Regions from separate parts of the Paenibacillus sp. FSL R7-0340 genome, predicted to be linked through region 1. Evidence: riboswitches for the same ligand, from Rfam matches in the RefSeq annotation. Region 1 holds a riboswitch; each other region holds the start of a gene.
What was found. A riboswitch is a leader RNA that binds a small molecule or an ion and turns the genes downstream of it on or off. The one in region 1 is predicted to bind thiamine pyrophosphate.

Region 1 (5,306 bases):
CTTATGCCTGCCTGCCGTTCTCGAAACGCTTCCTCTGGGTAATTCTCACCCTCTGCCGCTACATGATACAACCTAGCAGCCCTTGCGATGGAGCCTGGTTCTTGAAAGGGGGTTGTCGAGATTAGGAAATATTGGCTTTCATGTGCCGCGTGTAATACAACTCCGGCGGATTTTGGCTGCTGACGCAATGCATGACTGTGCTCGCTCAGCAGACCGAGCTGTCGTACATACTCCTGTGACTGACGGTTTGCGGTTTGCAGCAAATCGTCCAGTCGACGATTTAATTCTTGTGAGTCAGGCTGAGAGTTTAAGGCTGACTCTGACAATGGCATCTTTACAGATGATGATACGTCTAATCCCCTTGACTGTTTTGAATGTTCAGTGAATTCGTGTGTATGTGCTTGTGGAGCAGCCGACATCTGTTTCCATTCCTGATGCCACGCCTGATCTGCCGGATCGAGTACGCTCCGTTGCTCTTCTAGCAACTCTATGGCGGTACGTTCCGTCTGTTCGAATACAGTCCGCCAATCATCCAGCAACCGTACATAAGTTGGCTCCAATCCCTCGGTAGCGGATTTAATCACTTCCACATGCCAACTTTCCTGCTGCTTCCAATGCCGAATTTCCTCCAGCACACGTAAGGGCAGGAAAGACCCATAAGTACTCAGCATCGTTTTTTTACCTCCCGTATCCTACTATGGCTATCCGGCGGATCTGGCAGATCTGCCCTGGATGCATACGTACCCAGTATATTCGCTGTCTCATCAGGAATATGTCTATGAACTCCCTTAATCCGGTCACATCTGTTACGTAAAACAATGAATACCCATGGAAAACGAAAAAGAAGCCCAGCTACGGCACGGGTTAAGTGTCCATAGGCAGGCTTCTTCCAGGCGAAGAATAGAATACAGTTCTTCGAAAAATTTACTTCGTAGTCGTTTGTTTGTGGGCATCAGCGATGGTTTTCTTGTCCTCCAGCTCCTGTACACTGCTTAGAAACGTCGATACCCGTCGCAAATATTCACGAGGGTGCTCTCTGAAAATAAGCTCATGTATCCCGTTTTTAACAATCCATACACTGGAAAGCGGGTTGGTTTGATTGGCAGCGAGCTTTTCCGCAATAGGATAAGGAGCTTTTTCATCCTGTGTACCATGCACAAACATGATCGGGAACGGATAGTTTTCCTTTTTAACTTCCTGATATGGAATTTGATGCAAGCTGGTTCCGTTCAAGACTGGAAACAGCAACTCCAGAATTTCCAAAGACGGATGTCTTGGCAGATTAATTTGATTGTGAATGTTATGGTACAGCGTATCTGGCTCCAGCAGGAAGGTGCTGTCCAAAATCATTGCGTCCACATCCTTGGTTTGCAAGCCCGCCTGAAGAGCGGTTCCTGCCCCCATGGAGAAGCCCCATACGATAATCTCCGACGAGCCGCGTTGCTTCGCAAGCTGAATTGCTCCGAGGAGCTGTTGGGATTCTGCTTTGCCTCCGGTTGCGACTGCTTTGCTGTTTTGTGACGCGAATCCATAATCGAACATGACCACATTAAAGTTCAAACTGTGGGCATAATGCGCCAGATCATACATGGGAATCCAGCTTTCTTCGCGGTTAGCCCCATAGCCATGACTGAAAATAATCGTTTTCCGCGATTGATCCGCCGGGATATACCAGCCTTGTACCATGCGGCTACCATCCTTGGCAGGGAAGCTGACTTCCTCATAAGGCATGCTTTTGGCCTGCATCGGATTAGAGTACAGTGGTGCAACGGTGGGATTCGTAAGTACCCATGCGATGTAAGCATGCAAGGCAATAAAACAAAACAACAGAAAAAAGACGACCGACAGCAGCAGAGCAATCACAACGTGCTTGAACCGCAGCAGACGGGGATTAAAGAGTGGGGTGGACGGCTCCTGAACAGCGGTCTGTAGCTGAGCGTTGCGCTGGGATGTCGAAATCATGCAAGAGCCTCCTTATATAAAATTGATCTTCGTTTCATAGAATTTAGGTATAATTCCACTTGAAAATAGTAGTGTAGATCCGTATAGATACCTATTATCGTATGATGGGGATTATCCAAAGTCAACGCCTGAACCGGAAAAGTAAAAATGATGCAAAGAATTGTCGATGTTTGTTCTCGTTCTGTAATATGGTTGTCACAAAAACATCGGTTTACAGTAGCCGCGACTATTCTATATAATTTATGTAACCATGTTTCATAGTGTGAAACGAATATGGATACAAGAGGAGCGGTTCACGATGGAAGACCGTAAATTAACCGTTCGCGCTGTAGAGCGTGCACTTGATATACTGCTGTGTTTTACCGCAGATTCGGATCTTGGCCTGACGGAGATTGCCTCCAAAATTGGTCTACATAAAAGCACGGTTCATCGGCTGCTGACTACGTTGGAGGATCGGGGCTTTGTCGTTCGGAATGCCGAAACGGAAAAATATCGACTTGGCTTCCGCATTTGGGAGCTATCCACGCACTTGTCCCAAAGCGACGAGCCGGCGGTGTTGTTACAGCCTGCAATGGAAGGACTACGTGATCGTCTGGGCGAGACGGTCAGCTTGTACTTACGGGACGGCAGCATGCGTATTCGCATACAAGCCGTGCAGAGCAATCAGGCGATCCGCAGGGTTGCGCCTGTAGGTGCGCGTATGCCGCTGGCTGTAGGGGCCTCCAGCAAAGTGCTGGCAGCCTTTATGCCGCCGCAGGAGCTGGAAGCCCTGCTAAGCGGGGATGAATGGCCGTCCTCAGTAGACCCGGAGGTCTATAAAGCCCAGCTACAGGACATTCGCGAGAAGGGCTATGCGACCAGCTATGAAGAACGGGAGCCAGGGGCTGCTGCTGTGGCTGCCCCAATTGTAAACCGGAAGGGACAGGTCACTGCGGCTTTGTCTGTATCCGGTCCGGTCAGTCGGCTTGCACCCGAGACGCTACATGACTTTGCTCCGATTTTGATTGAAGCGGCGAAGGAAATGGGGCTTATGCTTCCGTAACAAGAATGAACACAGTTGAAGCAAGCAGAGTGATTTGATGGGGAGCGTCTCCTTGGTAAAGGGAACCTAGAAGGGTTGCCAAAGCCATAAATTTAAAGTAGTCTGGTAAGGATGGCGGGATATCTGTTATAGCCGCCTCATGTGAATAGAAGTATCACAGTTACTGGGGGAGCCTGTAATGCCGGGCTGAGATGGAATCGTGCAAGATTCCGGACCCTTTGCACCTGATCTGGATCATACCAGCGTAGGGAAGTAATCGGCCATTGAAATGTATACGCGGCTGCTGTCTACGGTGACGCATTGGAATAGGATTATTCCACATGCGTACTGTCTGGATAGCTGCCTCGTTAGATTAGCCGGTTCCCTGGGGAACCGGCTTTTTTGCATAGATCAGCGCCACCCTGGGAATGGTTCCGGATCGGTGTGTCATTTCATCGAAACGGGAGGAATGGACAATGAAGCAGACAGAAGTAGAAGGAACAAAAGGAACAGAATTGAAATCAACAGAAGTAAGATTGGTAGGAACAAAAGAAGTTGAGGTAGAGAAGACAAACGGGGAGCAAGCCAGAGGGGTAACGCCCTTTCCAGGGAGCCGTAAGGTATATATTCAAGGCTCACGGCCGGACATTGCCGTGCCAGAGCGCGAAATTGCTCTTCATCCTACACATACGCCGCAGGGCACGGAGCATCATGAGCCATTGCGTGTGTACGATACGAGCGGTCCCATGACCGACGAAGCCTATCAGGTCGATATCCGTCAGGGCCTGCCTCCATTACGGCGGGCTTGGGCCCTGGAACGGGGCGATGTGGAGGCTTACGAGGGACGCGCCGTCAAACCGGAGGATAATGGACTGAAACCTGGCTCCAAACGGGAGACAGTTGAATTTCCCGGCGTGACCAACCGTCCGCTTCGTGCTTCGCAAGGTCGTACAGTGACGCAAATGCATTATGCGCGGCAAGGGATCATTACGCCCGAAATGGAATTTGCGGCGATCCGCGAAGGGGTGGAGCCTGAGTTTGTACGGCAGGAGTTGGCGGCTGGACGAGCCATTTTGCCTTCGAATATCAATCACCCGGAAAGTGAGCCAATGGTCATTGGGCGTCATTTTCACGTGAAGATCAATGCGAACATTGGTAATTCTGCGGTTACCTCCTCCATCGAGGAGGAAGTGGAGAAAATGACCTGGGCTGTGCGTTGGGGCTCGGATACAGTTATGGACCTGTCCACAGGCCGTAATATCCATACAACACGTGAATGGATCATTCGGAATTCTCCTGTACCGATTGGGACTGTACCGCTGTATCAGGCACTTGAAAAGGTGAACGGCGAAGCAGAAGCGCTGACGTGGGAGCTGTATCGCGATACGCTGATTGAGCAGGCGGAGCAGGGAGTGGACTATTTTACAATTCATGCGGGTGTATTGCTGAGGTATATACCGATGACGGCGAATAGAATGACGGGAATTGTATCCCGTGGTGGGTCGATCATGGCAGCCTGGTGCCTTGCGCACCATCAGGAGAATTTTTTGTATACGCATTTTGAAGAAATCTGCGAAATTATGAAAGCCTATGATGTGGCCTTTTCTCTCGGGGATGGTCTACGTCCGGGTAGCATCTATGATGCGAATGATGAAGCACAGTTTGCAGAGCTGGAAACGTTGGGCGAGCTAACGCAAATCGCCTGGAAGCATGATGTTCAGGTCATGATTGAAGGGCCAGGACATGTCCCTATGCATAAAATCAAAGAGAATGTGGATTTACAAATGGAGATTTGTAAGGAAGCTCCTTTCTATACCTTGGGGCCGCTCACGACGGATATTGCCCCCGGATATGATCATATTACCTCAGCCATCGGGGCGGCGATGATCGGTTGGTTCGGGACGTCCATGCTGTGCTATGTTACGCCTAAAGAGCATTTGGGTCTGCCGAATAAGGATGATGTCCGCGAGGGTGTCATTACCTACAAAATTGCGGCACATGCTGCCGATCTGGCGAAGGGTCATCCACGGGCACAGCAGCGGGATGATGCTTTGTCCAAGGCACGCTTTGAGTTCCGCTGGCGGGACCAGTTCAATCTGTCGCTTGATCCCGAGCGGGCCTTGTCCTACCATGATGAAACGCTACCGGCAGAGGGCGCCAAGGAAGCACATTTTTGCTCGATGTGTGGTCCCAAATTTTGTAGTATGCGCATCACGCAGGACATTCGCGCTTATGCAGCGGATAAGGGGCTGAACACTCAAGAAGCAGTAGCTGCCGGGATGCGTGAGAAGGCAGAGCAGTATCGGGATGGCGGTCAGTAAAA
Region 2 (5,306 bases), on a different contig from region 1:
GTGGTTTTTCTTTTTTTAGGCAGATCCATATCAAAAACCTTAAAAATCGCTGTTTTCCATATTCCGATATGGTTGCAGAATGTGCTACAATAAAGCTTTGAAAGAAACGAAATGCATATGAAATAAGAACAGTCGGCAGCGCCGATGACAATAAGGAGCCAAAAACAGCTTATGAGTTTATTGACTGTAGAAAATGTATCTCACAACTTTGGGGACCGCGCATTATTTAAAAATGTTTCCTTTCGATTGCTTGCGGGGGAACGTGTAGGTTTGGTAGGAGCTAACGGTGTCGGTAAATCGACACTCATGAACATTCTGACTGGAAAATTGCTTAAGGATGAGGGTAAAGTGGAATGGACTCCACGTGTACGTTACGGCTATCTGGATCAGCATACCAAGCTGACACCGGGCAAAACGGTACGTGATGTTTTGAAAGACGCTTTTCTTCCTTTGTTGGAATTGGAAAAGGAAATGATGCAGATTACTGACAAGATGGGGGATGCTTCTCCTGAAGAGTTGGAAGTGCTGCTGGAACAGATGGGTGAAATTCAGGAGCAACTGGATATGGGGGATTTTTACCTCATTGATGTGAAGGTTGAAGAAATGGCGAATGGACTAGGTCTGTCGGCCATAGGACTGGATCGGGATGTATCTGCACTTAGCGGTGGGCAACGGACAAAGGTGCTTCTTGCTAAGTTGCTGTTGGAAAAGCCAAATGTCCTGCTGCTGGATGAGCCTACCAACTATTTGGATGTAGAGCATATTGAATGGCTTACGCGCTATTTGAAGGATTATCCCTATGCTTTTATCCTTATTTCACATGATACTGAGTTTATGAACCAGGTCGTTAATGTTATTTACCATCTTGAATTTGCCAAGATGACCCGTTATTCAGCTAACTATGAAAAGTTTCTTGAAATGGCGGATCTGAACAAAGCTCAGCATATTGATGCTTATGAGAAGCAACAGGACTTTATTAAGAAACAGGAAGATTTTATTCAGCGTAATAAAGCGCGTGCCTCTACATCTGGCCGAGCAAAGAGCCGTGAAAAGCAACTTGATCGGATCGAACGTATAGATAAGCCTGAAGAAGCTGCGAAGCCAACCTTTCAATTCAAAGAAGCACGTGCAAGCGGAAAGACGGTATTTGAGGGTATTGATTTTGAGATTGGTTATACGCATGCCCTTTTGCCTAAAATGTCCATGACGATTGAACGTGGCGAAAAGATTGCTATTGTTGGCTACAACGGTGTCGGTAAATCGACATTGCTCAAAACCATATTGGGAAAAATTCCACCAATCAGTGGAAAAACCTATCAAGGTGATTTTTTGCAGCCCGCTTATTTTGAGCAGGAAGTAAAGGCGGAGAAAATTACACCGATTGACGATGTGTGGAATGAATTCCCACATTTGAACCAGCATGAAGTACGAGCGCATTTGGCGCGTTGCGGTTTAAAGAATGAGCATATCACGCGTCCGCTATCTGCGCTCAGTGGTGGAGAACAGGCTAAAGTCCGTCTTTGCAAACTGTTAATGCGTGAAAGCAACTGGGTACTGTTCGATGAGCCTACCAACCACTTGGATGTTAAAGCTAAGGATGAGCTGAAACGTGCCTTGAAGGAATACAAAGGGACCGTATTGCTTGTATCTCACGAACCGGACTTTTACGAGGATTGGGTAACCAAAACGTGGAATGTGGAAGAGTGGTCAAGTAAAGTTAACTAACATCAACTAAATCCAATTCTGCATATTTCACACGAAGTGGGGTTTGCAGAATTAGGAAAATATGCTAAGCTATCTTTAGCTTATACAATAAAATAGTCACACTAGGGGAGCCGCCCATGCGGCTGAGACGGAATAAATGGATTTCGGACCCTTTGCACCTGATCTGGGTTATGCCAGCGTAGGGAAGTGAGCGCCGTACAAACAAGGCAACACCATCTTATTTTTGTTTGTGCGTGGGACGATACACGTATACGGATATCATTGTCCGTTCGATTATTGGACGTTCGTTAAACCACTTCCTTGGGGAAGTGGTTTTTTTGCGTTTCGTTCACTTTAAGTTGTTCGAGCTTCCGTAGACGATTCACATACAATCCTCTTTCATTACTGCTGGTAGACGTGACTGGCTAAGCTTAGATCTTTTAGTCCAATGTGAGGTGAAGACAAAATCGAATTACACGCAATTTCGATGGAAAAGGGCACTTTTGCACAAGCAGCCCAAGTGGCTGCTGTGATTTGTCCGTATGTTCATTATGTACACGCACGTTTAAAACAGAATGGTGCCTCTGCATTGCTATCTTTGACTCGCAGCATGGTGGAGCAGGGAGTTCCTTTGCAACAAATTGTAGTAAATGATCGTGTGGATGTAGCTTTACTTACTTTGGTTGGAGCCGTCCAGCTACCAGCTAATGGATTACCTGTAGCGGATGTGAAAAGCCTACTTCCAAAGGGTACACGCTGTGGAGTATCTGTGCATTCCTTGAAGGAGGCGCAGACTGCCGAGCGGGTAGGAGCGGACTATGTACTTTATGGTCACATATATGAGACCCATTGTAAGCCCGGTATTGTACCACGGGGTTTAGCTCAGCTTGAACATATTTGCAGGCTGTCGAACATTCCGGTGATCGCGCTGGGCGGCATACAACCGCACCATATCCCGGAGCTTTATAGGGCCGGAGCAAGCGGAATTGCGGTGATGTCTGGTATATGGGAGGCTGAGTCGCCCGTTGCAGCTGCGCTGGAATATCGGCGAATGGCAGATCTTGTAGTTCACGACCTGTAGCGAGAAAACGAGAGTAGAGGCAAGCTGAAAGCAGAATGGTTTATGGAGAGGAGACACGGAACAAATGCCAAAGATACACATAGAGGCAAGAGCGATAGGACACGCTGAATGCTTGGTCATAGGTGGAGGTGTCATCGGCAGTTCCATTGCTTACCATGTGGCCAAGGAGGGAAGAAGTACGATCATGCTGGAACGATTGATCCCGGGTGAGGGAGCCTCAGGAGCAGCGGTTGGAATGCTGGCAGCGGAAAGTGAAGAGTTCACCGACTCTGAGCTGGCACGGTTTGCTCGCATAAGTCGAGACGCATTCCCTGAGCTTGTCTGTGATCTGGAGCGTTTGTCAGGTATTTCGGTGGAATTCCGTACAGAAGGATTTGTGACTCCTTTCCGTACGGAAACTGAAGGCCAAAAACGCTGGAAAGCTGCTAAAACGCGAGAGGATGATTGTCCTATCTGGTGGGATGCGAAGGAATTGGCCCGACGAATTCCAGGTTTGGATGAACAAGCGATCGGGGCAATATATCGTTCAAAAGAGACACAAGTGGCTCCTGTCCAGCTTTGCCATGCTTATGCAGGTGCTGCTGTGGTGCTGGGGGCAACGGTATGGTCTGGTACACAGGCAGAGCAACTGGTCATACAGAATGGTCGAGTTTGCGGTGTTCGAACAGATAGTGGCTTTTTTTCCTGCGATCAGGTCATTATTGCCGGAGGCTTGGATAGCATGAAATTGCTAGCGCAGGTTGGATTTGAATATCCACTTTATCCGGTCAAGGGTGAAGCGGTAGCGGTCTCCTTGAAGGATCACCCGTTAGAATACACCATTTATGCTGATGATATTTACCTCGTGCCTAAACAGAATAACGAGCTTTGGATTGGGGCAACGAGCCTTCCGCATCAATATGACGAAGAGGTGACCGTAGGAGGCTTGGAGGGGTTGCTGGCACGTGCCTCTGCTTGGCTGCCGCGCGTCCGTGAAGCTTCTTTTATACGCACTTGGGCGGGCTTACGTCCGCAGGCCGCATCAGGTCATCCTTTTATAGGCACTGTCCCTGGGGTCGAGGGCGTATATGCTGCCGTCGGGCATTATCGCAACGGTGTCCTGCTGAGTGATGCTACCGGGCGTGCGCTGGCAGCTATGCTTAATGGGGCTGGTGCAGCTGAACTTGGGATAAGTAGATTTTCTTCTGAGCTCCTCAAGGAGGAAAGCTTATGAAGCTGACGATTAACGGCCAGAGCCTGACCTTTTCTAATCGAATCACTCATGTGGATCAATTGCTACATGAGCTTGATGTAAAGGTGAAAACCGTAGTGGTAGAGCTGAATCGGCGTATATTGACCCGTGAAGATCATGATGAAGCGGTACTGAAGGATGGAGATTGCCTAGAGATTGTACATTTTGTGGGAGGCGGTTGATCATGTTAACCATTGGAAAAGCATCTTTTACCTCAAGGTTGTTGTTGGGAACAGGAAAATTCTCTGATCTAGATATCCAATCCCAAGCCGTAGAGGCTGCTGAGACGGAAATATTGACGTTTGCTGTACGGAGATTGAACTTGGAGGAACGGGATAAGCAGCATTTTCTCGATATGCTGGATTTGAGCCGGTATACACTTCTTCCCAACACAGCAGGGGCTACAACAGCAGAGGAGGCCATTCGTATTGCCCAATTGGCAAAAGCCTCCGGCTTGTGCGATATGATTAAGGTGGAAGTCATTGGGGATAGCAAGACACTGCTGCCTGACCCTTTTGAAACGTTGAAAGCTAGTGAAAAGCTGTTAGAAGAAGGCTTTATCGTGCTGCCCTACATATCGGACGATGTGATTCTAGCCAAGAGGCTACAAGAGCTTGGAGTACACGCCGTTATGCCTGGAGCTTCACCGATTGGTACAGGACATGGTTTGCTCAATCCGTTTTCATTAGAGCTAATTATTGAACAGGCGGAGGTTCCGGTTATTGTCGATGCGGGTATTCGCTCACCCAGTGACGCGGCAATGGCTATGCAGTTGGGGGCAGATGCTGTTTTGTTGAACACAGCCGTATCAGGAGCGAAGAACCCAGTAAAAATGGCTGAGGCCATGAAACTGGCTGTTCGTGCTGGAAGATATGGTTTTGAGGCGGGGATGATTCCTGTAAAACGTTACGCTTCAGCGAGCAGTCCGACAGAAGGCATGATTCAGGCATGAAGGTATCTGACAAATCCGGTGCAGGAGGAACACATCCAAGTGACCGTTATTCCAGACAAGAAAGATTCACACCCTTTGGACCGACAGGACAACGTCGGCTTGCTTCCTCTCACGTATTAATCATAGGTGTTGGAGCGCTAGGCACAGGTATTGCGGAAACACTTGTTCGCGGGGGCGTAGGTACAGTGAGCCTCGTAGACCGGGACTATGTGGAATGGAGCAATTTGCAGCGCCAACAGCTTTTTCAGGAAAGTGATGCTGCGCAAAGATGTCCCAAAGCAGTAGCTGCTCAGCGAAGATTAAAGGATATTAATTCGGAAACGGTTATACATGCACAT
Region 3 (5,306 bases), 190 kb from region 1:
CGTGGTATCCGTGAGGAAGGCTTTAACGCTTGCTATGTTCTTAAGGATGTAGAAGAAATGAACTTTGTTCGCCGTGTGCAGCCACTGTTTCATGAGATTGGCTCAGGTATTGACATCATTGGTGATATCCATGGGTGCTACCGTGAGATGCTGGAAGTGATAGAGCGGCTAGGATATACGGAAGATACGGAAGGACTATACCATCATCCAGATGGTAGAAGACTAGTATCTGTCGGGGATGTGATGAGCCGTGGCCCAGAATCGTTACAAGCGGTGCAGTTCTGGAAAAAGCACGTGGATGCCGGACTAGCGTATATGATTGACAGCAATCATGGCTGGAAAATCGGCCGTTACCTCGATGGGAGAAAGGTGACTCTCAGTCATGGCGATGAACGATTTGCAGAGGAACTGGCCCAATATGAACAAAAAGCGGGCAAGACAGCGGCGGAACAGCTTAGAAGCGAGTTGAGAGATTTTCTGCTACATGCACCCTCTCATCTTATTTTTGGCAGAAATGGATTGCGACACGTGGTCGTGGCTCATGCCGGGATTAAGGATCATTTTATTGGCAAACAGTCGGCACGTATTTCTGATTATTGCCGCTATGGAGATACGGAAGGACAGGATGCGAACGGAACACCGATCCGCAAGGATTGGTTCGTAGACCATGAATCGGGAGAAATAGTAGTATGGGGACATGATCCGAGACCGCAACCTACCCTTGTGAACCAGACGGTGAATATTGATCAGGGTGTGGTATTTGGCGGGATGCTGACCGCTTATCGTTATCCGGAAAAGGAATTTGTCAGCGTTCCGGCACATGAGAATTATGCGAATGATCCAGATAGCCCACTTGTCCGGTGGCAGAGAAAACGGTTTTCCCCGCCGAATTTACGCAAGCTAATCGCTGGTTACAGTGTGTTGACGGAATCGTATGGCGAAGTGCGCGTACAAGGAGAATGGATCAAATCCGCTATAGATACCGTGTCACATGTGACTGTACCCATGGAGGAGCTGGTGTATATTCCACCGACGATGAGCCCTGCTTCAGCGGTGTCTGCAGAGGAAGGATATCTGGAGCATCCACGTGAGGCGCTAGCTTATTATCGAGGACAAGGAGTACAAACGATGGTGGCCGAGAAAAAACATATGGGTAGCCGAGCTATTCTACTGTTATTCAAAAACGAACAGGCCGCTGTTCAATATGTAGGCTACCCGACATTGGGCGCGATCTACAGTCGGAGTGGGAGAGCTTTCTTTGAACAAAGCCTTGGGAAGCAAGTGGTGGAGAAGCTGAATGTGGATCTACGGACTGCTGGATATTTTGAACGGAACCAGACGGATTTTGTATTGCTGGATGCGGAAATTGTACCGTGGAATCTCAAGGCTAGGGAACTGATTGCTGCACAGTATGCGCATGTGGGGGAGGCAGCCCTGCTGGATCGCAGTAAGCTGGTAGACAAGCTGAAGCAGGCGAAGGTTGCAGGTCGAGAGGTTGGAGACTGGTTGGAGGAAATGGAACAGAAGTACGCGAATGCCGTAACGTTTCAAGAGGCTTTTCAAAAATATTGCTGGGATGTGGACGGTCTGGATGAAATTCGTATTGCACCGTTCCATACACTGGCACACAGCGGAAAGACTTTTTTCGACCATTCTCATATTTGGCATATGGAGCAAAACCGGGAGCTGGCTGGGCTGTCTTCCCTGTTTATGGAGACAGAGTATCGCGTTATCACGGACGAAGCAAGCGAGGAAGAGGTCATTCGCTGGTGGAACGAGATGACAGAGGATGGTCATGAAGGGATTGTGATCAAGCCGGAACGCTTTTTGATGAAAAATCGGGACAAGATGATTCAGCCTGCAATCAAGGTGAGAGGCCGGAAGTATTTGCACATCATTTACGGTATGGATTATCTTGCCCCTGAGAATTTAAAGCGTCTGAAGCAGCGTCGAACGAACAAAAAGGAGCGTCATGCCCTGATGGAAGGAGCGCTTGGTATGGAAGGCGTGGAACGTTTTGTCCGCAAGGATACGGTAGATCGTATTCATGAATGCGTCCTTGCCGCGCTATCTCTGGAATCGGAGCCGATTGATCCGAGATTGTAGTTTGCGAAGGAGGGATTGAGATGGAAAGGGGTACACCGTTAATTGATATTGGCGTGAACTTGATGCACCGTTCGTTTCATGCGGATCGGGAACAGGTGGTAGAGAGAGCCGCAGCTGTAGGGATTTCACCCCTGATTATTACCGGGACCAGTGTCCGCAGCAGTCGGGAGGCTTCTCAGTATGCAGCACGTTATCCGGGCAAGCTGTATGCGACAGCTGGCGTGCATCCCCATGATGCCAAAGACTGCAGCGCAGAGACGGTTCAGCAGCTCCGTCAGCTGGCGAGTCAGCCGCAGGTCGTATCCATAGGGGAATGCGGATTGGACTATAACCGTGATTTTTCGCCGCGTGATGTGCAGCGCCGATGGTTTGGCGAGCAAATCCAACTGGCGGGTGAGCTGAATATGCCGTTATTTTTGCATGAACGAGATGCACATGAGGATTTTGCCGCTATGCTGCGGGAGTATCAAGGGCTTGTCGATAAAGCAGTGGTGCATTGTTTTACAGGCACGGAACAAGAATTGCATACGTATGTAGAGATGGGACTGTATATCGGGATCACCGGCTGGATTTGCGACGAACGGCGTGGCAAACATCTGCGTGAACTGGTCAGAGATATTCCCTTGGACCGTCTGATGATTGAAACGGATGCTCCATTTTTGACCCCGCGTAATTTGCCCGTGAAGCCCAAAGAAGGGCGTAATGAGTCGATGTATCTCGCTCACATTGCTGCTACGATAGCCGAATGTACAGGCCGAAGCATGATGGAGATCGAAATCGCCACGACGGAGACAGCCAAACGTTTCTTCGGATTATAGGATTGTCAAAGCCATAGATGTGGTATATATTATAGTGAATTAAAAAAGCATTGTCGGGAGCTTGAGAAAGTCAGGCTGAGAGGGTGGCCCTTGCCACTGACCGTGAAATCTGATCTGGGTAATGCCAGCGTAGAGAAACCAAGAACACTATACAGGAATGCCGCTTGTTTTGCGGTTGTCGATAGATACAATGTATGTCCTAGCATTTTACCTTGACCCTGACTTTGGCTTGGTATCAGTGTAGTAGCTTAGACTACTGGTTATATAAGGCATATCGACGAATGATGTTTTGTATGGTGCTTCACCTTTTACTGCGCATAAAGCTTGCCTGGAGATTCAGCTCCAGACAAGCTTTTTTTTATGTCCAAGAGGCCAATTATAAGGATAAGGGGAGCACGCAATAATGAATACTGCTGTAAGAGCGTCCAAAGGGTTGAAGCTGACTGATATTTTGGTCACGATTGTGATCGCTGTTGTGTTCGGGTTAGTCTACAAAATATGGGGACCTGCCTATGATTTGATGAAACCATTCGGTCTACACACCGAGCAACTGATGTATGGCATGTGGTTTATGGCAGGCACCTTTGCTTATCTCATCATTCGCAAGCCGGGTGTTGCAATTTTGGCAGAGGTGGCAGCGGCAACGGTCAGTGCTTTTTTGGGAAGCGAATGGGGGATGTCCACTTTGTACTATGGCCTGCTGCAAGGCTTGGGAGCGGAGCTATTTTTTGCGGCTTTTCTGTATCGGAACGCAAACCTGTGGGTTGCTTCGCTAGCTGCGGCCGGGGCGGCTGTCGCTTCTCTGATTTTAGACTTCAGCTACGGGTATATTGATCAGCTTTCGACCTGGAACTATGTTTTGTATATTGGTTTTCGCATGATTGGCAGCATTGTGATTGCCGGGGTATTCGCGTTCTATCTGGCTAGGGCATTGGAGGTAACCGGAGTCACGCGAAGTTTGAGACCCGCAACGGAACAAGATTATAAGGGGCTGGATTGATGAGCCAGGCAACCGAAGATGTGGTGGCTTCGATCACCCGTCTTCGGTTGAAATTCCCCGGTGAGCAGGAGCTGCTTTTTCACAATATGTCTTTGTCTGTCCGCAAGGGGGAAAAGCTGCTGTTGCTGGGACCGAGTGGATGCGGTAAATCAACGCTGCTCCAAGTGTTAAGCGGTCTGATTCCACGCACGATAGAAGTGCCTATGAAATGCGATGCTGCTGTAATCCCAAGTGTCTCAGGTATTGTATTTCAAGATCCTGATACGCAGTTTTGTATGTCATATGCAGACGAGGAACTGGCTTTTGTGTTGGAAAATAATCAGGTTCCTCGTGAGCAGATGCGATCCCGTATTCGCGAGCTGCTGATACAGGTTGGTCTATCAACGGATGATATACACATGCCCATTGGCAGCATGTCACAGGGAATGAAACAGCGGCTGGCGATTGCGTCTGTGCTGGCTATGGAGCCAGAAGTGCTTTTTCTGGATGAGCCCACGGCTTTGTTGGACGAGGAAGGCACTACACAGGTGTGGGATACCATTCGAAACATTTCGGTAGACCAGACACTGGTGATCGTGGAGCATAAAATTAATGAAATTGTCCATGATGTGGACCGGATTGTGGTGCTTTCTGCTCAAGGGGAGATCATTGCGGATGGAAGGGCGGAAGAAGTATTTCATGGGCAGCGGCAGGCATTGTCCGAGTATGGCGTGTGGTACCCGGGAGTATGGAGTGAATCGTCTTCGCCGCGTTGGAGTGAATCAGTGACACAGCAGAATGGTACGGGGAATGGTACAGGGATTGATTTGCTGGAGCTGGAACATTTTAGTGGCCTCCGCGGTTTAAGTTCAGTGATTTATGTGGAGCATGCGCAGGTGAAGCCTGGCGACTGGATTGGCGTGGTCGGTGAAAACGGGGCTGGCAAAAGCTCACTGCTGCTCTCCATGATGCGCTTACTTCGCACACAGGGACGTTATAGCGTGCGCGGAATTGAGGCAGGCAGTACAGAACAACTGGCAGAGCGTATCGGGTTCGCATTTCAAAATCCCGAGCTGCAATTCGTAGCGCATACCGTACGAAAGGAACTAGAGTATTCGTTACCGAAGAGCTTGTTTAGTGCTGAACAGTGCCGGGAGCGGGTGGATCGGATGCTCGTACAGTTCGGACTGGAGCGGCTGGACGAGCGTCATCCGTATCAGCTTTCATTGGGCCAAAAAAGGCGGTTGAGTATTGCTACGGCTATGATCCGTGAGCCGGAAGTGCTGCTGCTGGATGAACCGACTTTTGGGCAGGATGCGCGTAATACCTTTGTCATGCTGGATATGTTGGAGCAGCTGAGAGCGGCAGGCACGGCCATTGTGATGGTCACGCATGACCCAGAA

Region 2: another riboswitch for thiamine pyrophosphate. It lies ahead of MKX59_RS13275 (thiamine phosphate synthase); the one in region 1 lies ahead of thiC (phosphomethylpyrimidine synthase ThiC).
Region 3: another riboswitch for thiamine pyrophosphate. It lies ahead of MKX59_RS25650 (ECF transporter S component); the one in region 1 lies ahead of thiC (phosphomethylpyrimidine synthase ThiC).

What each region holds. Positions count from the first base shown of each region.
Region 1 is NZ_JBBOBY010000002.1:417,834-423,139, forward strand. It holds gene MKX59_RS24755 (Fe-Mn family superoxide dismutase) at 1-671, opposite strand, end outside; gene MKX59_RS24760 (alpha/beta hydrolase) at 925-1,962, opposite strand; gene MKX59_RS24765 (IclR family transcriptional regulator) at 2,261-3,004, shown strand; TPP riboswitch at 3,160-3,272, shown strand; gene thiC (phosphomethylpyrimidine synthase ThiC) at 3,460-5,304, shown strand.
Region 2 is NZ_JBBOBY010000001.1:2,933,847-2,939,152, forward strand. It holds gene MKX59_RS13270 (ABC-F family ATP-binding cassette domain-containing protein) at 172-1,725, shown strand; TPP riboswitch at 1,819-1,927, shown strand; gene MKX59_RS13275 (thiamine phosphate synthase) at 2,192-2,785, shown strand; gene thiO (glycine oxidase ThiO) at 2,850-3,998, shown strand; gene thiS (sulfur carrier protein ThiS) at 3,995-4,198, shown strand; gene MKX59_RS13290 (thiazole synthase) at 4,201-4,968, shown strand; gene MKX59_RS13295 (ThiF family adenylyltransferase) at 4,965-5,306, shown strand, end outside.
Region 3 is NZ_JBBOBY010000002.1:609,754-615,059, forward strand. It holds gene MKX59_RS25640 (polynucleotide kinase-phosphatase) at 1-2,106, shown strand, start outside; gene MKX59_RS25645 (TatD family hydrolase) at 2,127-2,924, shown strand; TPP riboswitch at 2,969-3,078, shown strand; gene MKX59_RS25650 (ECF transporter S component) at 3,328-3,924, shown strand; gene MKX59_RS25655 (ABC transporter ATP-binding protein) at 3,924-5,306, shown strand, end outside.